3 regions of the Shewanella sp. DAU305 genome follow, and region 2 is predicted to be linked to each of the others. Evidence: predicted binding sites of a transcription regulator. Region 2 holds the regulator's gene; each other region holds the start of a gene.
What was found. Region 2 encodes LexA, which represses DNA repair genes until DNA is damaged. Its sites were predicted from a motif close to TACTGTATNNNNATACAGTA; they were not measured.
Positions count from the first base shown of each region.

Region 1: a site for LexA is predicted at 3,224-3,243, ahead of umuD (translesion error-prone DNA polymerase V autoproteolytic subunit). Genes of this name have one in related genera too.
Region 3: a site for LexA is predicted at 2,619-2,638, ahead of recA (recombinase RecA). Genes of this name have one in related genera too.

Region 1 is NZ_CP113808.1:2,741,994-2,749,637, forward strand. Features, by position in the region: gene OX890_RS11665 (ribosomal protein uL16 3-hydroxylase) at 157-1,314, shown strand; gene umuC (translesion error-prone DNA polymerase V subunit UmuC) at 1,519-2,793, opposite strand; gene umuD (translesion error-prone DNA polymerase V autoproteolytic subunit) at 2,790-3,209, opposite strand; gene OX890_RS11680 (glycoside hydrolase family 15 protein) at 3,406-5,994, opposite strand; gene OX890_RS11685 (MFS transporter) at 6,287-7,644, opposite strand, start outside.
Region 2 is NZ_CP113808.1:260,006-267,649, forward strand. Features, by position in the region: gene plsB (glycerol-3-phosphate 1-O-acyltransferase PlsB) at 1-1,421, opposite strand, end outside; gene lexA (transcriptional repressor LexA) at 1,582-2,202, shown strand; gene OX890_RS01085 (cell division inhibitor SulA) at 2,199-2,711, shown strand; gene coxB (cytochrome c oxidase subunit II) at 3,114-4,670, shown strand; gene ctaD (cytochrome c oxidase subunit I) at 4,680-6,272, shown strand; gene OX890_RS01100 (cytochrome c oxidase assembly protein) at 6,274-6,855, shown strand; gene OX890_RS01105 (cytochrome c oxidase subunit 3) at 6,852-7,644, shown strand, end outside.
Region 3 is NZ_CP113808.1:4,045,127-4,052,770, reverse strand. Features, by position in the region: gene mutS (DNA mismatch repair protein MutS) at 1-2,361, opposite strand, end outside; gene recA (recombinase RecA) at 2,746-3,813, shown strand; gene OX890_RS17205 (regulatory protein RecX) at 3,831-4,301, shown strand; gene alaS (alanine--tRNA ligase) at 4,672-7,296, shown strand; gene OX890_RS17195 (aspartate kinase) at 7,306-7,644, shown strand, end outside.

The DNA of each region.
Region 1 (7,644 bases), 2.5 Mb from region 2:
TAGATAAGCCGATTGTAATTCAATACGTTAGTAAATTCACTATCACATTGACGCTGATAAAAGACTTAATGCTTTGTTGATCCGGTCGAGCTTTCTTGGTTTCGCTTCCTGTTAGCATTTACCTCTATGAATAACAGTTTGGTTTGTGAGCGACCCATGCAACTCGATATTAATGGCTTAACACCCGCGCAATTTTTAGCAGAATATTGGCAGAAAAAACCTTTGGTGATCCGCCAAGGATTCAAACACTTTCAAGATTTAATCTCGCCCGAAGAGTTAGCTGGGTTAGCCATGGATGAGCTGGTGGAATCTCGGCGAGTGTACCAACAGGCAGGGCAATGGCAGGCAGAATTTGGCCCTTTTGATTCCTACGATCATCTCGGTGAACGGGATTGGACTTTGATCGTGCAAGCCTTGAACAACTGGGTGCCCGATGCAGAAGCCCTGATCCAATGTTTTGATTTTATTCCGCGCTGGCGTTTAGATGATGTGATGGTGAGTTTTGCCACTCCTGGCGGTGGCGTGGGGCCGCATATCGATCTGTATGATGTGTTTATTTGCCAAGGTTCGGGACGTCGCCGCTGGCGCGTAGGCGATCTGGGGCCGCACAAAGAGTTTGCCGCCCATCCCGCTTTGCTGCACACAGAAGCCTTTGACCCGATTATCGATACTGAGTTGTTGCCTGGCGACATCCTTTATATTCCCCCCGGATTCCCCCATGACGGCATAACCTTAGAACAGTCGTTAAGTTTTTCAGTGGGTTATCGGACCGCCTCCGCCAAAGATATGATAAGCGCTTTGGCTGATCATTTGTCTGAGCAGGATTTAGGCGCACAGCAGATTTCAGATCCAGACCGCGAGCTGACCACCCGCAGTGGTTGTGTCGATAATGGCGATTTAGCGCGGTTACGCACCCAACTGACTAATATGTTGACCGATGAACTGGTGAGCGAGTTTTCGGGCCGCTATTTAACTCAGTCAAAATGCGCCTTAGATTTACCCGATGAGCCATTGGACATCACGCAAGACGAAGTGCTCGCTTGGCTCGATGAGCAGCCGCTTATTCGCCTCGGCGGACTGCGCTGTTTGTATTTTGATATCAATGTGGCACAGGGCGTTGTCTATATTAATGGTGATAAGTATCAGCTTTCTGCCGAATTGGCTGCAGTGATCCCACTACTATGTGATAGCAATCAGTTAGATAAATCCTCCTTAGCCCCTTGGTTAGCCCATGCTGATTTGCTCACGCAACTTACCGAGTGGGTGAATCTAGGCTACTGGTACTTTGAAGATCTCAGCGATGAAGAGTGTTAAGGCGGAATGAGCCAAAGCTTGATGGGTGTTAATGCCGCTTTAGCGTTAACACCCAACGGGGCTTAGCGCTATATATTTTTTAGATCTAGATGGGTTTTAGTGCTATATGGATTTTAGAGTTAGTTTAGAGTTAGTTTAGAGTTAGTTTAGAGTTAGGTGGGGTCTGTAATTCGCAGGCGGTCATTTAGCCACTGGATTTGTTGATTATTTCACTATGGGTAATTGTGCCCATTGGGTGGTGTAACGAGGGGAAAGCTGCTCACGCTTCATTCCCCAAGTGGGGTCAATACCTTGTCCTGCAAACCAAATTTTTCCATGACCGCTGTGGTTAACTTTATCGAGTAATTGCATTAACTCCTTGCTTTTAGGTCTAGGCGTGACGTCATCGAATAATCCGAGCTGAAACACGCCTGCACCAAAAAAATCCCCTAACATGACACCGGCCTTTGCATAGGCATGACCTTCACGCCAAATGCGTTGCAGTAGGCTTTGGCCAAGGGTGACAAAATCACGCGTGTCATTGCTGGGGCGAACTAAACTGCCCGATAGCGATTTGCTGTACTGGGGAGTTACATCGCTAAAAGGGCTAGTACGGACAAATACCGACATTGCTTTAGCGTACTGGCGCTCGGAGCGCAGTTTTTCACAGGCCCTAAAAGTGTACTCATTGATCGCCTGTTGCATCGCTTCTAAATTATCAATACGACTGCCAAAGGATCGGGAGCTGATAATTTGTTGCTTAGTGGCGGCGGCCTCTTGTATGTCATCACAGGCATTGCCGTTAAGTTCGCGTACAGTGCGCTCAACGGTGACCGAAAAGGTGTCGCGGATAAGCTTGGGATGCGCATCCGCCAATTGCAACGCGGTATTTATGCCCATGATGTTCAAGCGTTTTGTAAGCCTACGGCCTATTCCCCAGACTTCGTCGACAGGGATAAGTGCCATCAGTCGTCGTTGGCGTTCACGGTCGCGCAAGTCAACCACGCCCCGCGTCGCGGGATAGCGTTTCGCGGCATGGTTTGCCAGTTTAGCGAGGGTTTTTGTCGGTCCAATGCCGACGCAAACACTGATCCCAATCCACTGTGGTATTCGTTGATAAATATCAAGTGCAAGCTGATGAATATCAATGCATTTATCGAGACGAGAAAGATCTAAAAACGCTTCATCAATACTATACACTTCTACTTTCGGTACCATTTGCTCTAAGGTGGTCATGACTCTATTTGATATGTCGGCATAGAGTGCATAGTTGGAGGAGAATACCGCAACGTGATGCTGGCGGAGTTGGTTTGCGATTTGATATACAGGCACCGCCATCTTGATGCCAAGTTGTTTTGCCTCTGCCGAGCGGGCGACGACGCAGCCATCGTTATTGGATAACACTACAATCGGCCTGCCAGCTAAATCTGGCCTAAACATCCGCTCACAGGAGGCATAAAAATTATTGCAATCGACGAGGGCGAATAGTGAGGGCGTCATTTGAGTTTTTTCACCACGTTGGTCACCACCCCAAAGATGTTTAACTCAGACTCATCATTGATGGCAATCGGGGAGAATAAGGCATTACGTGGCAGCAATTGCACCACAGGGCGCAGTTGCAATTGCTTTACAGTAAACTCGCCGTTGACTGCTGCGACAACGGTATCTCCGTGGGCCGGCTGTAATGAGCGATCCACCACCAAAATATCACCGGAGAAAATCCCCGCTTCGATCATCGAATCCCCTTGGACCTTGACAAAAAACGTGGCGGCGGGGTGCTTGATGCATAACTCATTGAGATCTAATGTTTGTTCTACATAGTCTTGGGCAGGTGACGGAAATCCTGCGGCAATCAAGGAGCTAAATAGCGAGAGCCGATATTGGGTATGTTTGGCGAAGCGGCCTAGGATCATCATAATAAATCACAATATACTGTACGTATGAACAGTATAGTCTAACAATGAAACTTATCGAAAGAATTTATGTGGGGACAGTAGGAGCTAAATCAAGCATTATAAAACCCCTATAAAAAAGCTAGAACAACTTATGAGAGGTTGTTCTAGCCAGCGATATACCGAATTTGTAGTTCGACTAATATGTTATTTCAATACACTATTTCAATGCCGCTGGGACGATAGGGTAGTTATCCCAGACTTGGCCGTCGGTCATCGAGCGCACCAGTTTGATGTATTCGGCATGGGTCCAGGCTAGCGGCGTGGCTGAGTTGGTGCCTTGTCCGAGTTGGTAATGGTAGCGGGTGGCATCGCCGACACCGTCCCACGCTTGCTCGGGTAACATCATGCCCGCATTCGCAAACGTTTCCATGCCCTGCACATAGGTGTTGATCAACTGCTGCTTGGTTTGCTGCGCGTTATTGCCTGTTAGCTCGCCTTTCGCTTGGGCGAGTGCTAATTCAAAATGACCGCGCTCGCCAGTGAAGAAGGGCCAGACGCGGCCACGTTGATCGGCGCTGTTGCTGCCCGATTCCGCGTAGTTCTTGCCAGAAACCGTATCCTCGCCGTAACCGTCGTTACCATAACGTCTAAAGCCTGGGATTTTGCTGCCATCTTTGGCGCTAAACTCGTATTTAAGGCGTAGGTTGTGCTCAAGCTCAGTATTATCAATCAGTTGAAGACTTTGATTGATCAGCTTGTCGGTTGCACCGCGCACGCCATAACGCACCAGTTCTAAAAATCCGCCATCGAGGATCTGACGTTGATCTAAACCTTGCTTACCGTTATTTGCCGCCAGTGTATCGCCAGTATTTGGCTCGCCATTCGGGCTTAAACGTAAATAGTAAGGCGTGCTGACTCCGGTGCTGTTCTTCAATAATCCTTGGGTGGTGACTAAGTGTTTTTCTAAGCTATCACTTAAACCTTTGGCGGCGGCAAGATAACGGCTGCTGGAGTCGGGATCCTTGGCTTCTTTGGCTATTTCACTCGCGGCTACAAGACCTGCGATCACGGCAGCCGTTGTCGAGGGGGAGTAACCCGCTTGTTCTTCCCAACGTTCTTGCTGGGTTTTGGGCGGGGTGATTTGGGTGTGATTCCAATCCAGATTAACCTCACCGCCGCTGATCAAAAAGTCCGCTGCACCTTTGAGCATCTCTTGATACCAGTGACTGATCTCATCAGGGGTGAGCACGCCCGCTTGCCAGAGTTTCCAGCCGAGCATGATAGGCATGGCGGTTTGATCGAGCTGCACGCCAACCCATTCAATTTGCCCATCCACATGGGTCTTTTGCAGGAACCAACCCGGTGTACCCGTAAAGCCGGGCGTCTTTTCGGTCACTTGCACTTTTTTCAGGTATTCGAAGGCCACCTTGGGCGTTTGCGTGTCACCCATGGCGAGGAATGCCATGGCACATTGGTAAAAGTCCCGCGGCCATACCGCTTTATAGCCCGTGCTCGGCACGGCTGCCGAAACCGTATCGCCCCAAGGATTGGATAGCGAGGCGATCAGTGCGCCCGCATAGGTTTTATCTTCCTGCGCTTTCAAGACCATAGCACTGGTATACAGCAGCTTGCCGTTATCGGTAGTGTTGTTGGCCATGTTAGCGATGGCGGGCAGTGAGCTTAAGTAATCATGCCAGCCGATATGGGTGGCATCGCCTTTGTAGGCGCTGAGCACTGCATCATAACCTGCGGCCAAGGTGGCATCGGCATTGGCTAAACTCTGGGTTTCATCTTTACCAAAACCGATGGCGAGATTAAAGGTGACGGGTTTGGCTTTGATGAGCGTTGGGTAGCTAGCGGTAAAGGCGATATTGCCGACGGTAGATTTATCTTGCGCACTGGTCGTTTGATAGTGCGTATCGAGTCTGCCGTTATCGGCCAAATCGGCTAGGCCATCGGAGACACCGACAAAGCCAGTGGTTACCTGCACAAAATTCAGATCGGATTTTACCGTCATCACGCTGCTGTCTTTGGCTGCGGTATAGGCCACTAGCGCCTGATTGCCAGTATGAGTGCTGGCATGATTGTCAGTATGATTATTAGCATGAGTGTCGATGCGGCCGATATCATTGGCGCCCGCGTTATCGATATGCGGATTGACATACAAATGCGGCGTAATGCCGTCTTCAAAGGCGGTAAAGGTGACGCGCATCATTAGGGTGTCGCGGTCGGGATCGGTAAAGATATGCTTTTCAATCTGATACTTACCTTCAACATCTTTATTGATAATTTTATAGGCAAGGGATTGCGGGCGACCGTTAGCATCGGTATCTAAATATTCTATGCTGCTGATGGTGTTATCTTTTTCGGTATCGACAAAGCCATTACCCGTGACCACAAATTGCAGTTCTTTGAGCTGCGCATTATGGATCAGACCATACATGGTTTCGGTTAAAATACCTTGGGCGAGGGAGAACCAAACGCGGCTAATGGGATTTTGCTTGGCATCTTGGTATTGACCTTGGGTGTAAGGCTCGTAAGACGTTCCAATACCGGTTTTACCCGAAAATGCCCAAGTCGGCGCTTTACCCGGTGCGCCGGGCGCAACCTGCTGCACATTTGATGCGGCATTGCCACTCATGCTCGGTGTTGCTGAATTCGATGTGGGTGAACAGGCTGTGAATCCTATTGTCCCTAATAGACTTGCGGCGACGGCAAGCGCTAGGCGGCTGCGCCTTGTTAACGTTTGTGCGTGACGGGTTTGGCTAGTGTGCAGATCCTGCTGCGGCGTAGGACTCGATTCCATCTCGTTCTCCCCAAATAATGGTTATATTTTTATAGTGATTGAATTGATATAAAAGCTTCATGCTGCGGTGAATCGCCAACAGGCCAAGTTCACCTTGCGTAACGTATCTGGATGTATGCCGACTAACTGCCTCTTATCTAACGACCTAGCATCTAACTGACTGTTATCTAATGGCTTGGCATCTAAAAAAAGTCTCACTTAATTGTTCACCGCTTAACTGTTCAGCACTTAAATGGGCGCAGCTTAATTGAGTGCCACCTCATTGAGCGTCACTGCTCTCAGTGAACTGTTATCAGTTAACTTTGTTTGCGGCTTTTGTGGTTAAGTTGGTTTTGCTATTTACGGCGGCGCTTTGGTCATTTTGAGCCACAATCTCTTGCTCAACAAAAAGTACCGCAATACCTGCGCACATCATCAAGATGCCACCTGTGATCAGCGCATAAATAGGTTGACCATCGAATAGACCATTGAGCACTAAACCCAGCACACTGGCGGCAAGAAGCTGCGGGATCACAATGAAGAAGTTAAAGATCCCCATGTAAACGCCCATTTTTTGCGGGGGTAACATGCCCGATAACATAGCGTAGGGCACAGATAAAATGGACGCCCACGCGATACCGACACCTATCATAGGCAGCCATAACAGGCTTGGATCTTTAATAAAGAAGAAGCTAATCAAGCCTATACCGCCACAGAACATATTGACTGTGTGCGTCAGTTTTATGCCGATACGCTTAGCCAGCATAGGTATAAAAATCGCGGCAATGGCGGCAAAACCATTGTAAGAGGCGAACAGCACGCCGACCCAATCTGCGCCGTCGTTGTAGGCTTGGGACAACACATCGCTGCTGCCAAAATGGTAAGACGTCACGGCAGCTGTGGTGTAAATCCACATGGCAAACAGCGCAAACCAAGAGAAAAATTGCACAATCGCCAGTTGATGCATGGCTTTGGGCATATGGAATAAGTCATCGACTACGCTAAATACCATGCCGAGCTTATTGCGTTCAGCGGGGTGTGAATTGCCCAAACGCAGCGCGCAATACAGTTGCAATGGGCCAAAGGCGAAAATCCCTAAGCTTAAGATATACAGTTGCTTATCTAAATCCTGCGCCCAAATAGCGAAGGTGAGCAGGGCACCGAGACCCATCCACACGAAGGACGCAAATTGGTAGTCCTTGCGGGTACGAGTGCGAGCTAAGGTTTCATCCTCAGCATCGATTTGTTTTGCGTTAAAGGCGGCTAATTCTTCGGGGGAATATTCTCTTGTCGATACGACAGTCCAAGTGACCGCGAGCAATAACACTGCGCCACCGAAATAGAAGGCATAACGCACGGAGTCGGCAATTTCACCCGCTGGTGCAGTATTCGCGACAGCAAAAAAGTGAGTCAAAATATAGGGTAAGGCCGAAGCGACCACAGCGCCAATACCGATGAAAAAGCTTTGCATGGCATAGCCTTGGGTACGCTGGCTTTTCGGTAAATTGTCACCAACGAAAGCGCGAAACGGCTCCATGGCGATGTTGATCGAGGCATCCATGATCCATAACATGCCCGCGGCAATCCACAGGGTAGGCGAGTGCGGCATGATAAAAATAGCAAGAGTGGTAAAAATCGCGCCAATCAAAAAATAAGGGCGGCGACGGCCAA
Region 2 (7,644 bases):
TCGCCAAAGTTCACATAACCTTGGCCGAAATTACCAAGTTTGCGAATCGCACCAAACACCTGCCACACAGATTCTTTTTTCTTTTTCTTACCACTTAACTCTTTATGGTACGTCGCCACTTCCATCACATGGTCATAGCCTAAATACACAGGCACCAATGTTACCGGACGCTCGATACCGCGCAGCACACTGTTCATCGTCATAGCAATCATGCCGGTTTTTGGCGCCAATAGACGACCGGTACGTGAGCGGCCGCCTTCGGAGAAGTATTCCACCGAATAACCTTTAGCAAACAGTTGGTCTAAATATTCACGGAATACTGCGGTGTACAGTTTATTGCCATTAAAACTACGGCGGATAAAGAAGGCACCACCGCGACGGAACATAGGTCCAGCGGGCCAGAAATTGAGGTTAATACCAGCAGCAATGTGCGGCGGAACCATGCCTTGATAATACAAAATATACGATAACAGCAGGTAATCCATGTGGCTGCGATGGCAAGGCACATAGACAATCTCGTGGCCATCATGGTGCAACTGGCGAACTTGCTCGGCGCCTTTGATGTTGATCCCGCTGTAAAGCTTGTTCCACAACCAAGTTAGGAAACGCTCGGCAATACGCACTAAACTATCTGAGTAATCTGCTGCGATTTCATCAAGGTACTCAATAGCCGTCTCGCGCGCTTGGGTCTCAGAAATCTTTTTGTTGGCCGCTTCTTCTTGAATCGCTTTACGCAACGACTCGGATTTGAGCAGCGAATGAAACAGTGCTTGGCGATTTGGCAACACAGGTCCTGTCATCACCTTACGTTGACGACGGAAATGCACCCGCGCGACCCGCGCTAACTTATGGGCGATCCCCATGTCAGTGCCGTGTTCGTCGGCCATGTATCGCAGAGATACCGCATTTGAAAACTGCACGAAGTTATGTCGACCTAAGAATAGAATCATCAAGCATTTGCGCAGCCAAGTCGGGTTTTCCCGCTCAAACACAGCCGCCTTCATAGTGTCGTCTTCTTTCCCTGGCGTGCGGCCCCAATACAGGCTCACGGGCACCAGTTGAATGTCTAATTCAGGGCGTTCCTTATGCACGGCCAACAAACGCATAAAGCATTCGAGGAAAGGCTCGTTACCGGCACGCTCGCCAAACAGCGGCTTACGCCCTTGAAGGCAGACAACCCGAGGCGCAATAACACCATTTGCCACTAAAGGCTCATAGGGGCTCGGCAGTCCTAACTTAGCCGTAATTTCGCTCAGGGCAGCGATGTCACTCAGCGATTCCGTTTTCATCACATAAGCAAGGGGTCTGGAGGCATCCAGATTCAGATCGGCAAAGGGATCCTGAGGCACAACAATAGTGTGCACTAAGTGTTTTTGGATCCAGCGTAATGATTTCAACCAAAGAGAGTCGTGTTTAGGCATTATTCTTATGCAATTAAGTACGTTTACTAGCCCGGTAGAATACCAGACTATGGGTAATATTCGCTAATTCTCTCCAACATAGCTAAAAAGTGGTTAATACTTGCGCTGCAAATAATACTGTATATACTAACAGTAACTGTATAGAAAAACAGGAAACACCATGAGACCTTTGACGCCACGCCAAGCTGAAATTTTAGAGCTAATTAAACGAAATATTGCCGATACTGGCATGCCACCCACTCGGGCAGAAATCGCGACCCGTTTAGGTTTTAAGAGCGCCAATGCGGCTGAAGAGCATCTTAAAGCGTTGGCGAAAAAGGGCTGCATTGAGATCATGCCAGGCACATCGCGGGGCATTCGTCTGACTGCGGAAGTCGAAGAAGTAACTGAAACAGGTTTACCGCTTATCGGTCAAGTAGCTGCTGGCGAACCTATTCTCGCCCAAGAACATGTTGAACAGTACTACCAAGTCGACCCAAGCATGTTCCATCCCGCCGCCGATTTTTTACTGCGGGTTAAAGGCGACAGCATGAAGAATATTGGCATTCTCGAAGGAGATTTGCTGGCAGTTCATAAAGTACAACAAGCTAGAAATGGTCAAGTGGTTGTCGCTAGAGTCGACGACGATGTCACTGTTAAACGTTTCGAAAAAAAAGGTAATGTGGTCTATCTACACGCCGAAAATGAAGACTATTCCCCGATTAAAGTGGATTTAGGCTATCAAAGTTTAACAATTGAAGGACTCGCCGTCGGTGTGATCCGTAATGGAGATTGGCTATGAACAAACTACTTGGCAATGCACCCCGCCATCCGGGCTTGTGGCTCGATGAAGTACGTGATGCCGACTATGACTGGCACCATGCACCTATCGCCTGCATGCCAACGAAGACTCAAGGTCGCCAAGAATTAATTCATCTGAGCGCGCAACTCGCCCAGTTAAGCCAACAGGGCCGTTGGTTAGTGCTCATCAACCCACCGAGTATTGGCTACAAACAAATGCTCGCCAACGCTGGCGTGCGTATGGATAGAGTCTTGCTGGTGCACGCGAAAGATGAGGTGGAAACTCTGTGGGCGATGGAAAAAGCCTTAACAAGTGGTACGTCCAGTGCGGTTATTACTTGGACCCAATCATTAGATGCACGCGATAATCGTCGCCTGCAAATTGTCGCTAAAAGTGCCCGCGCCATGGGCATAGTGCTAGAAGACGTAAACAGTCACTTACATGGCGACGTACGCATTGAGCAAGGTAGCCTCTTCGGCCAACAATCTTTTTTTAGCGCTGTACATTAAATATTCATTTAATTTTTTACCTTGAAAGCCGCCTCGCCTATGAATGTGAGGCTTTTTTTTAGCAATTTTTCAGACAATTAGATAAATAAGTGATCTTGATCAATATTTAAACAGCAAGTATGGTTGGTTTAGTCGGCGATGATATATCGCCGCCCGTGGCAAATAAATCGAGCCGTTATCGAGTTCAAAATGCCACTAAAAATAGAGAACAGATTTATTTCAGTCGTATGTGCCAGCGTGGCTAATACCAGCAGTAATAATACTTAATTAAAAGTAACAGCCGCCAACGCACGTTGAAGTCAAAAAAGCTTTTTTGGGAACTGAAGAGTTTGCATAGAGTTGAGACTTACTGTGTTGCTCTTCTTTGTAGTTGCTATTCGCAATTGGCAGAGGAGAAGTCTTGTGAAGCAATTGTTGTATTGTTTACTCGTGGTGTTATTCGCACCACCGTTGGCCGCCGCGGACATGCGGTTCAACATGACCCCTGGCGTAACCGAGATCAGTAGCAAGGTTTATCACTTGCACATGACCATCTTGTATATCTGCTGCGCCATCGGCCTTGTGGTCTTTGGCGTGATGATTTACGCCATGATCAACCACAGAAAATCCAAAGGCGCTGTCGCGTCCCACTTTCACGAAAGCACTAAAGTTGAAATCGCTTGGACGATTCTGCCATTTATCATTTTGATCTTAATGGCGATTCCAGCGACAAAAACCTTAATTGCGATGGAAGATCCCAGCGACGCCGATCTGACCGTTAAAGTCACGGGTTCCCAATGGAAATGGCATTACAGCTATTTCAATCAAGACATTGATTTTTATAGCATACTCGCAACCCCCAGAGCACAAATCGACGGTACCGAAACCAAAGGCGAAAACTACCTATTGGAAGTCGATAAGCCGCTCGTTCTGCCGATAAATCGCAAAATCCGCTTTTTGATGACCTCTGAAGATGTCATACATTCATGGTGGGTACCTGCTTTTGCCGTGAAGAAAGATGCCAACCCAGGATTTATCAATGAGGCTTGGACTCGCATAGACAAACCCGGTATTTACCGTGGTCAATGCGCCGAACTTTGCGGTAAAGACCATGGTTTTATGCCGATCGTAGTGCAAGCCATACCCGAAGCCGAGTTTGAAGCTTGGGTAGCGGAGCAAAAACAAGCCGCAGGTGCGGCGGCAGAAGCCGCTCAAGCCGCTTTATCACAGACTCTTAGCAAAGATGATCTGATGACCCAAGGTGAGCAAGTTTACCTCGGGCACTGCGCAGCCTGCCACCAGCCCAATGGCGAGGGGTTACAAGGCGTATTCCCACACCTCAAAGGCAGCCCGATAGCAACGGGACCGCTCAGCGGCCACCTTGAAATCGTGCTCAACGGTAAAACGGGTACGGCTATGCAAGCATTTGGCAAGCAATTGAGCGCACAAGAAATTGCCGCTGTGATTACCTATGAGCGTAATGCTTGGGGCAATAATACTGGCGATGCTGTGCAGGCCAAAGACGTCAACAAGCACATAAACGGCAGTGCTGGCACACAGGCACCTGCTACCACACCAGCCAACACGGCCCCAACTCCCGCACCTACAACTGAGCCCGCAGCAGTTGTCGACTCCGCAACCATAGTCGATCCGGCGAGTCTCCCCACTCTCACCCATGAGGCACTGATGGCCGAAGGTGAAACTGTCTACACCACCACTTGCGCGGCCTGCCATCAGTTGACGGGAGCTGGCATACCACCCGCCTTCCCCGCCCTCGCTGGCAGTGCTATCGCCACAGGGCCTGTCGCCAATCATCTCGATATTGTGATGCACGGCAAAACTGGCACGGCTATGCAAGCATTTGGCAAACAACTCAGCCCACAGCAACTCGCAGCAGTCATTACCTATGAGCGCAATGCTTGGGGCAACAATACCGGCGATACAGTGCAACCTGCTGATATCGCAAGCCATGGACAGTAGGGGATTATGATGAGCACAACGACTCAAGATCAAACCGCAGCCCATGATGACCATCATCATGGTGCGCCAAAGGGCATCATGCGCTGGGTGCTAACCACCAACCATAAAGACATTGGTACTCTGTATTTATGGTTCAGCTTCATTATGTTTTTAACCGGTGGCGCTATGGCCATGGTGATCCGCGCTGAACTCTTTCAGCCCGGATTACAATTGGTCGAGCCCAACTTCTTTAACCAAATGACCACAGTCCATGGGCTGATCATGGTATTCGGCGCGGTAATGCCCGCCTTTACTGGGCTAGCAAACTGGCTGATCCCTATGATGATTGGTGCGCCAGATATGGCGCTGCCACGGATGAATAACTGGAGTTTTTGGATCTTACCCTTCGCCTTTACCATTCTACTCAGCTCGCTATTTATGGAAGGCGGCGGACCTAACTTTGGTTGGACCTTCTACGCGCCACTGTCTACCACTTATAGTCCTGACAGCACGGCACTCTTCGTGTTCTCTATTCATATCATGGGGATAAGTTCGATCATGGGTGCGATCAATGTGATTGTAACCATAGTGAATTTACGTGCGCCCGGCATGACATGGATGAAGCTGCCGCTGTTTGTGTGGACTTGGCTTATCACAGCATTCCTGCTGATCGCTGTGATGCCAGTACTCGCGGGCGCTGTGACTATGGTACTGACCGATAAGTTTTTCGGCACTAGCTTCTTCGAAGCGGCTGGCGGTGGCGATCCTGTGATGTTCCAGCATATTTTCTGGTTCTTCGGCCACCCTGAAGTCTACATCATGATTTTGCCGTCCTTTGGCATCATCTCCGCCATAGTACCCGCTTTCAGCCGTAAACCATTATTCGGCTATGCATCAATGGTTTATGCCACTGCCAGTATTGCAATTCTGTCGTTCCTCGTGTGGGCGCACCACATGTTCACTACAGGCATGCCAGTGTTTGCCGAGCTGTTCTTCATGTATTGCACTATGTTGATTGCGGTACCAACGGGGGTGAAAGTGTTTAACTGGGTCGCGACTATGTGGCGTGGTTCACTCAGCTTCGAAACCCCTATGTTGTTCGCCGTGGCCTTTATCATACTCTTCACCATTGGCGGGTTTTCGGGGTTAATGCTCGCCATTACGCCAGCCGACTTCCAATACCACGACACCTACTTTGTGGTGGCGCATTTCCATTATGTGCTCGTGACTGGGGCGATTTTCTCCATCATGGCGGCAGCCTATTACTGGCTCCCTAAATGGACGGGGCACATGTACAACGAGCGACTGGGGCAATGGCATTTCTGGTGTTCGGTGATTTCGGTCAACGTACTGTTTTTCCCGATGCATTTCCTTGGGCTCGCAGGTATGCCAAGGCGTATCCCCGATTACTCGATTCAATTTGCCGATGTTAATCAAATCGTTTCGATTGGTGGCTTCGCCTTCGGCTTATCGCAATTGATTTTTTTAGTGTTAGTGATCAAGTGCATCCGTGGCGGCGAAAAAGCCCCCGCTAAACCTTGGGAAGGTTCCGAGGGTTTAGAGTGGACATTGCCAAGCCCAGCGCCTTATCACTCCTTCACGACACCACCTGAGGTGAAATGAAATGACGAACCATCACCAGCCAGAAAAACCTAAGTCAAATCGAAAGCTTATCAGCATGCTCGTCATGGGCTGTATTGGTATGTTTGGTTTTGGGTTCGCGCTGGTGCCGCTATACGATGTGCTATGTGAAAAGCTGGGGATTAACGGTAAAACCTCCAATACCGCCAGTAGTTATCAAGCGATAACCATAGATACTAGCCGTATTGTCACAGTGGAATTTATCTCCCAAGTGCAAACGGGTATGCCGTGGAAATTTGAGCCGCAAACCAAGCGGCTCGAAGTTCACCCCGGCGAACTGATACACACAGCATTTTTGGCACGCAATGTGTCAGACAGGGCCACGGTCGGTCAGGCGATACCTTCAATATCACCTGGGCAAGGCGCGGCATATTTTAATAAAACGGAATGTTTTTGCTTTAACCAACAGCACTTAGCGGCTTCGACCAGCGCTGAGTTGCCGCTCATTTTCTTTGTGGATCCTCAGTTACCTGAATCCATCCACACTCTGACCCTCTCTTACACCCTCTACGACATTACCGACAAGCAGTTAGCGTCTGCCATAGAGCAAGGAGCTGCAAAATGACCACAAAACATGAAAATTACTATGTTCCCGCCCAAAGTGCTTGGCCCATCATTGGCGCTATAGGATTGTTTCTAATCGCCTTGGGTGCAGGGCACTTTGTCCATCAACTAAAATCGGGCGCATCGGGTGGCGGTTATATCCTGCTAGCGGGTATCGCCGTGATCCTCTTTATGCTGGTTGGCTGGTTTAGAACCGTGATCAACGAATCTATGACTGGGCTTTATTCGCACCAAATGGATAGATCCTTTCGCCAAGGTATGAGCTGGTTTATTTTTTCAGAAGTGATGTTCTTCGGCGCATTTTTTGGTGCGTTATTTTATGCCCGTATGGTCGCAGTGCCTTGGCTCGGTGGCGCTTCCAATAATGCCATGACCCATGAAGTACTCTGGCCACAATTCGAAGCCGTTTGGCCGTTGCTCACTACGCCAGATGGCACCAAAACCGAAGCGATGCCGTGGAATGGCCTGCCGTTAATCAACACTATCGTGCTGCTGACCTCCTCAGTCACCTTACATTTTGCCCATGTCAGCCTAGAGAAAGGCAAGCGCTCGGCCATCACACTGTGGCTCGGGATCACCATACTTTTGGGTATGGGTTTCCTTGCCTTGCAGGCCGAAGAATATATGCATGCCTACCATGAAATGGGGCTCACTCTGACCTCAGGGGTTTATGGCAACACCTTCTTCCTCTTAACTGGCTTTCACGGCATGCATGTCTCGCTTGGCACCCTGTTTTTATTAGTGTTGTTTTTCAGAGTGTTGAAGGGGCACTTTAGCGCAGATAAGCATT
Region 3 (7,644 bases), 1.2 Mb from region 2:
ATTTGGCACACCGGCAAGTGCCGCAACTTGTAAGCCGTAGCTTTTACTGGCGGCGCCTTCTTGCACTGCATGCATAAAGGCGATGGTATCGTCGTGTTCAATGGCATCGAGGTGCACATTGTAAACACCAGCCATTAATTCAGGTAACTGAGTTAGTTCAAAATAATGGGTGGCGAATAGGGTCATAGCGCCGACTTGCTGGGCTAAATACTCTGCCGCCGACCAAGCGAGCGATAAACCATCATAGGTGGATGTGCCGCGGCCGATTTCATCCATTAACACTAAGCTACTGGCGGTGGCGTTGTGCAGAATGTTGGCGGTTTCTGTCATTTCTACCATAAAGGTTGAACGGCCAGAGGCTAGATCGTCGGAGGCGCCAATACGGGTAAAGATACGATCGATAGGGCCTATCAGTGCGCGATCTGCTGGCACAAAACAGCCAATGTGGGCCATCAGCGTGATCAAGGCGACTTGGCGCATATAGGTCGATTTACCGCCCATGTTAGGTCCGGTGACAATCAACATACGTCTTTGATTGTGCAAGGTCACTGGGTTAGCGATAAACGGTGTTTGACTCACACGTTCCACCACGGGGTGACGACCAGCATCTATCTGTACGCCGATATCTTGGCTCAGCTCTGGGCAAGTGTAGCCTAAGGTTTCGGCGCGCTCAGCAAAGTTACTCAACACATCAAGCTCAGCCGCCGCTCTAGCAAAGGCTTGTAATTCATGCAATTTGGGTAGAATAAGATCGAATAATTGTTCCCATAACTGCTTTTCGAGTGCCAGCGCTTTACCTTGGCTCGAGAGCACTTTTTCTTCGTACTCCTTAAGTTCGGGCGTGATATAACGCTCCATATTCTTAAGGGTTTGACGTCGTTGGTAATTGAGTGGTACTTGCGAGGATTGCAAGCGACTCACTTCGATGTAATAGCCGTGTACACGGTTATAGCCGACTTTAAGTGTGTTGATACCAGTACGTTCTTTTTCTCTGGCTTCGAGTTGTACTAAGTAATCGCTCGCACCTTCGCTAAGGCCGCGCCATTCATCTAATTCGCTGTTGTAGCCTTCACGGATCACTCCGCCATCGCGGATAAGCATGGGAGGATTATCGACTATCGCGCGCTCAAGCAAGGCTTGTTCAGCGGGGAACTCACCTAAGTGTTGCCGTAATTGAGTCGTGTGCGGCGCGCTCAGTGTGCTTAAACTCTGTTGTAATTCAGGTAGTAAGCCCAGCGCTTGACGTAAACGGGCAAAGTCTCTTGGGCGAGCGGTACGCAGCGCGAGTCTTGCCATGATACGTTCAATATCGCCAAGTGCTTTTAACTGTTCATGCAAACCTTCGTGGGCGGCGGTATCGAGTAGTTCAGTCACCGCCTGTTGGCGTGCTTTGATGTGTTTTGGATCTCGCAGCGGCTGATGGATCCAGCGTTGCAACATGCGGCTGCCCATAGGCGTCGCCGTGTTATCCAATATTGCGGCTAAGGTATTATCGCGACCACCGGCAAGGTTTTGAGTGAGTTCTAGATTTCGGCGCGTTGCCGCATCGAGCACTATGCTATCGGTTTGATTAAAGCGGGTAATGGCATTGATATGGGGCAGAGCTGTGCGCTGTGTGTCTTTGACGTATTGCATCAAGCAACCTGCAGCCTGCAGTGATAAACGTGCATCTGCAATACCAAAACCATGCAAGTCTTTTGTGCCAAACTGAGCCAGTAGTAACTTGATGCTAGTGTCGTAATCAAATTCCCATTCAGGGCGACGACGTTTACCTTTAAAACCGTTTAGTAGACCTAGTTCGCCAAAGTCTTCACTGTAGAGAATTTCAACGGGATTAGTGCGTTGCAATTCAGCTTCTAATGACTCTCGCGTGTCGAGCTCGGCAATCACAAAACGTCCGGATGAAACATCCAGAGTGGCATAACCAAAACCGACTTTACCTTGATAAACGGCTGCCAATAGATTGTCTTGGCGTTCCTGCAGCAGGGCTTCGTCGGTTAAGGTGCCAGGCGTGACGATACGCACCACTTTACGCTCAACTGGCCCTTTAGAGGTTGCCGGGTCGCCAATTTGTTCACATATCGCAACCGATTGACCAATTTGAACTAATTTCGCAAGATAGCCTTCCACAGCATGGTAAGGCAGTCCCGCCATGGGGATAGGATCGCCACCACTTTTACCGCGCGCCGTGAGTGAAATGCCTAACAGCTCAGAAGCACGTTTAGCATCGTCATAAAACAACTCGTAGAAGTCACCCATGCGATAAAACAGTAACATGTCGTGATGTTCTGCTTTCATGGTCAAGTACTGACGCATCATAGGAGTATGTTTTTCTAAATCATCGGTATCAATTACATTCATTAAATCGTTATCGTCCGTTGTGACTGCCGTGGTTATGTGGGATTAAGCGCTATGCAAGCAGAAGACTGCTGTACAATTTTCAGCTAAAAAGACCACGCAAAATTTGCTGCGCCAATCTTAGCAATAATTTACCGAAAATTGAGCCCTTGATGACGGATATTCGTCAAAGGGATGCAATATCCGATTTGATATTCGCTAAAACCTTGGCCATATTAAAAAATCCCCTAAGCTAAAAATAATTCAGTCACAGGTCTTGATACTGTATGATTGTACAGTATACTAGTCAGCAGAATTAAGACAAAAAGCGCGGCTTTTTGAATTACCCGTTTGTAAATTGAATATTACTTTTGACAGCTTAAGGCTTGTCTTGATGAGGGAACTGGAATGAAGGTCGATCCAAATAAAGAGAAAGCACTTGCTGCGGTATTGATCCAAATTGAGAAACAATTTGGTAAAGGCTCCATCATGAAGCTGGGCGAAGATCGCTCTATGGATGTTGAGACCATTTCTACCGGTTCTCTGTCTCTGGACGTTGCTTTAGGTGCTGGCGGTTTGCCAATGGGTCGTATCGTTGAGATCTACGGTCCTGAATCATCAGGTAAAACGACACTGACTTTAGAAGTGATTGCCGCAGCGCAACGTGAAGGTAAAACCTGTGCCTTTATCGATGCTGAGCATGCACTAGACCCTATCTATGCTAAAAAATTAGGTGTAGATATTGATAACCTGCTGTGTTCACAACCGGATACCGGCGAGCAAGCGCTTGAGATTTGTGATGCTTTAACTCGCTCTGGCGCTGTTGACGTTATCGTCGTCGACTCAGTGGCGGCATTAACGCCTAAAGCTGAAATCGAAGGCGAAATTGGTGATTCTCACATGGGCCTAGCGGCACGTATGATGAGCCAAGCCATGCGTAAACTTGCGGGTAACTTAAAGCAATCTAACACCTTACTTATCTTCATCAACCAAATCCGGATGAAGATTGGTGTGATGTTTGGTAACCCAGAAACGACAACCGGTGGTAACGCGCTGAAGTTCTATGCTTCTGTTCGTTTAGACATTCGCCGTACTGGTGCCATTAAAGACGGCGATGAAGTTGTCGGTAACGAAACTCGCGTTAAAGTGGTGAAAAACAAGGTTGCAGCACCGTTCAAGCAAGCCGAATTCCAAATCCTTTATGGCCAAGGTATTAACCGTACTGGTGAGTTAGTTGACTTAGGCGTAGCCCATAAGTTGATTGAAAAAGCGGGTGCTTGGTACAGTTATAAAGGCGATAAAATCGGTCAAGGCCGTGCTAATGCGGGTAAATATTTGACTGAAAACCCAGCCATTGCTACTGAAATTGACAAGACATTACGTGAGTTACTTTTGAGCAATCCTAGTGCACTGGCTGCCAAAGCTGATGCTAGCACGGAAGATAATGTTGATTTAGAAACAGGCGAAGTATTCTGAGTCAGTCAGCCCGTCAAATCGCGGTCGCGCTGTTAGCGCGCCGCGATTATTCCCGCCTACAAATCCGCGATAAATTGCTCGAAAAAGGCTTCGAACTTAACGATATCGAACCTGTGCTCGATGCATGTGAATCCTCCGGTTTTATCAATGATAATCGCTATGCTGAACTGTTGGTCCGTAGCCACATTAGTCGAGGTCACGGTGCCATCCGCATTCGCCAAGCGATAGCGCAAAAAGGCCTGTCTAAAGATTGCATTGAAGCGGCGATAACCAATAGTGATTGTGACTGGTTTGAGCTAGCAAAAGATAAAGCCACTAAAAAATATGGAATTCCCCGCGTAACAGAAGTGAAGGGCTCTAAAGCCCGGGATCTCATCGCGAAGGAAAAGGCCAAACGAGTGCGGTTTTTAATGGGCCAAGGCTTTAGCTACGATCAAATCACTTATGCGTTAGATTCCGATCCCAATGATCTCGACGACGATTATTAATCGCCTCAACTCATCGATTGCGATGTAATCTTAAGACTGTAAAAGCTCCTTTTAACAAGTCCTCAGAAAATCTCCTCTAAAATGTCATCAAATGTGCTTTGTTGCTTTCGTGCCCGACACTTTACCCACTTGCTCAAATACTGTACTTTTTGCACCCAACCCGCAGAGTCTGTCATTGTCCTTTATTATTGCTGTTTTGCCTCTAGCTACTCTGGTATGGGCTATTCACGCAAAAATATTAAATTCCTGATGTGCATATCACCAATCAAGGCTGGTCGTCCTTCCTCAGTCTGCTTATAATGCTGGGCAAATAGAAATACGGCTAGCCTAAGGCGTAGCTGGTAATGCTTACCCAATTCAGGATGATTTCATGTATCAAACTACAGCAGAGCTTAGAAGCGCTTTCCTCGAATTTTTCCGCAGCAATGGTCATCAAGTTGTGGACAGTAGTTCATTAGTGCCAGGCAACGATCCCACACTTTTATTTACCAATGCAGGCATGAACCAGTTCAAGGACGTGTTTCTTGGCATGGACAAACGCAATTATACGCGTGCGACCACTGCTCAACGTTGTGTACGCGCCGGTGGTAAGCATAACGATTTAGATAATGTCGGTTATACAGCACGTCATCACACCTTTTTCGAAATGCTGGGTAACTTCAGTTTTGGTGATTATTTCAAAGAAGAAGCGATTCGTTTTGGCTGGACTTTCTTAACTGAAACTTTAAAGCTGCCGAAGGAACGTCTGTGCGTCACGATTTATCAAACAGATGATGAAGCCTTTGAAATCTGGAATAAAAAGATTGGTGTTGCTGCCGAGAACATTATCCGTATCGGCGACAATAAAGGTGCTGCTTATGCGTCAGATAACTTCTGGCAAATGGGTGATACCGGTCCTTGCGGCCCATGTTCTGAGATTTTCTATGACCATGGCGATCACATTTGGGGCGGCCGTCCTGGCAGTCCTGAAGAAGATGGTGACCGTTTCATCGAAATTTGGAACATCGTGTTCATGCAGTACAACCGTCAAGCATCGGGTGAAATGCTACCTTTGCCTAAGCCATCGGTTGATACCGGCATGGGGATTGAGCGTATTGCCGCGATTATGCAAGGCGTACATTCTAACTACGAAATCGATATCTTCCGTACGCTGATCGCCAAAGCGGCAGAAATCATCGGCGTAAGCGATTTAACCGAGAAGTCACTGCGCGTCATTGCCGACCATATCCGTTCATGTGCATTCCTTATTGCCGATGGCGTTATGCCGTCGAACGAAGGCCGCGGTTATGTGCTGCGCCGCATTATCCGCCGCGCAGTTCGCCATGGTAATAAGTTAGGTGCGACCGAAGCTTTCTTCTACAAGTTGGTTCCGTCTTTGATTGCTGTGATGGGCGATGCGGCCAAAGGGTTAGCTGAGACTCAAGCGATTGTTGAAAAAGCTCTGAAAGCGGAAGAAGAGCAATTTGCTCGTACGCTTGAACGTGGTTTAGGCATTTTAGATGCGGCCTTAAACGAGTTAAAAGGTGACACCTTAGATGGTGAAACCGTATTTAAGCTGTATGACACCTATGGCTTCCCAATGGATTTAACCGCTGACGTATGTCGCGAGCGCAACATCATTGTCGATGAAGCAGGTTTCGAAGTCGCTATGGCTGAACAACGTAGCCGCGCACAAGCTGCCGGTAACTTTGGTGCAGATTATAACGCGGCACTGAAAATTGATGCCGAAACCGCATTCAGTGGTTACACCGAATTAGCGGGTCAAGCTAAGATCACTGCGATTTATCAAAACGGTGAGTCAGTGACGGCGATCAAAGCGGGTGACGAAGCGGTTGTTGTACTCGACGTGACACCTTTCTACGCGGAATCTGGCGGTCAAGTGGGCGATAAAGGCCAACTGGTTGCGAACGGTGTTGAGTTTACGGTTAATGACACACAAAAGTATGGTCAAGCAACGGGCCATCAAGGTGTTTTAGCTACAGGTAGCTTGAGTGTTGGCCAAGTTGTTGAGGCGAAAGTCGACAAAAAACTGCGTCACCGTACTCAGTTAAACCATTCTGTTACGCATTTACTGCATGCCGCACTGCGTCAAGTGCTCGGTACTCACGTTTCGCAAAAAGGTTCTTTGGTTGATCCTGAGCGTTTGCGTTTTGACTTCTCCCATTTCGAAGGTGTAAAAGCCGCTGAATTAAAAGAAGTTGAAGAATTAGTTAACACTCAAATTCGTCGTAACCATGAGCTGAAAACCGCTGAAATGGGTATAGATGAAGCCAAAGAGAAAGGCGCAATGGCGCTCTTTGGTGAGAAATATGACTCACAAGTGCGTGTTGTGACTATGGGTGATTTCTCTATCGAATTGTGTGGTGGTACCCATGTGGGCCGCACGGGCGATATTGGCTTATTCAAAATCACTTCTGAAGCGGGTATTGCTGCGGGTGTGCGTCGTATCGAAGCCGTTACTGGCGCTGCGGCTATGGCTTATGTGGCGCAGCAACAAGCTGAACTGGAAGAAGCTGCAGCCTTATTGAAAGGCGATGCCAACTCAGTGGTGGCTAAGTTAAAAGCCCAGCTCGATAAGATGAAGCAACTCGAAAAAGAAATGGCGCAGTTGAAAGACAAGCTAGCTGCCGCAGCGAGTGCTGATTTAGTGGGTGATGCTATTGTGGTTAATGGCGTTAACGTGCTGATCAAAAAGTTAGACGGCGTTGAGGCAAGCTCGTTACGCGGTCTGCAAGATGAATTAAAACAAAAATTGAAATCGGCCATTATCGTTCTTGGCACTGCGCAGGAAGGGAAAGTTAACCTGATTGCCGGTGTGAGTAACGATCTGATCGGCAAAGTCAAAGCGGGTGAGCTAGTCGCTATGGTCGCTGCACAAGTGGGCGGTAAAGGCGGCGGTCGTCCTGATATGGCTCAAGCGGGCGGTAGCCAGCCAGAAAATCTGGATGCGGCATTGGCTCAAGTATTACCTTGGATTACTGAGCGTCTAGCTTAAGAGGTTGCTGTGCCCCAAAAACGAAAGCTTAGTGGTAGCAAGCTTTTTGTGAAAAAGTTCGGCGGCACTTCGGTGGGTTCTATTGAACGTATCGAAGCGGTCGCTGAGCAGATTACAAAGTCAGCTCACAATGGTGAGCAGCAAGTCTTAGTCTTATCTGCAATGGCGGGTGAGACTAATCGCCTATTTGCACTGGCAGCACGAATTAATCCGCGGGCCTCGGCGCGCGAATTAGACATGTTAGTGTCAACGGGTGAGCAAGTGAGCATTGCCTTGATGTCGATGGCGTTACAGCGCCGCGGTATTAAGGCGAAATCCCTTACGGGCGATCAAGTACAAATTCATACT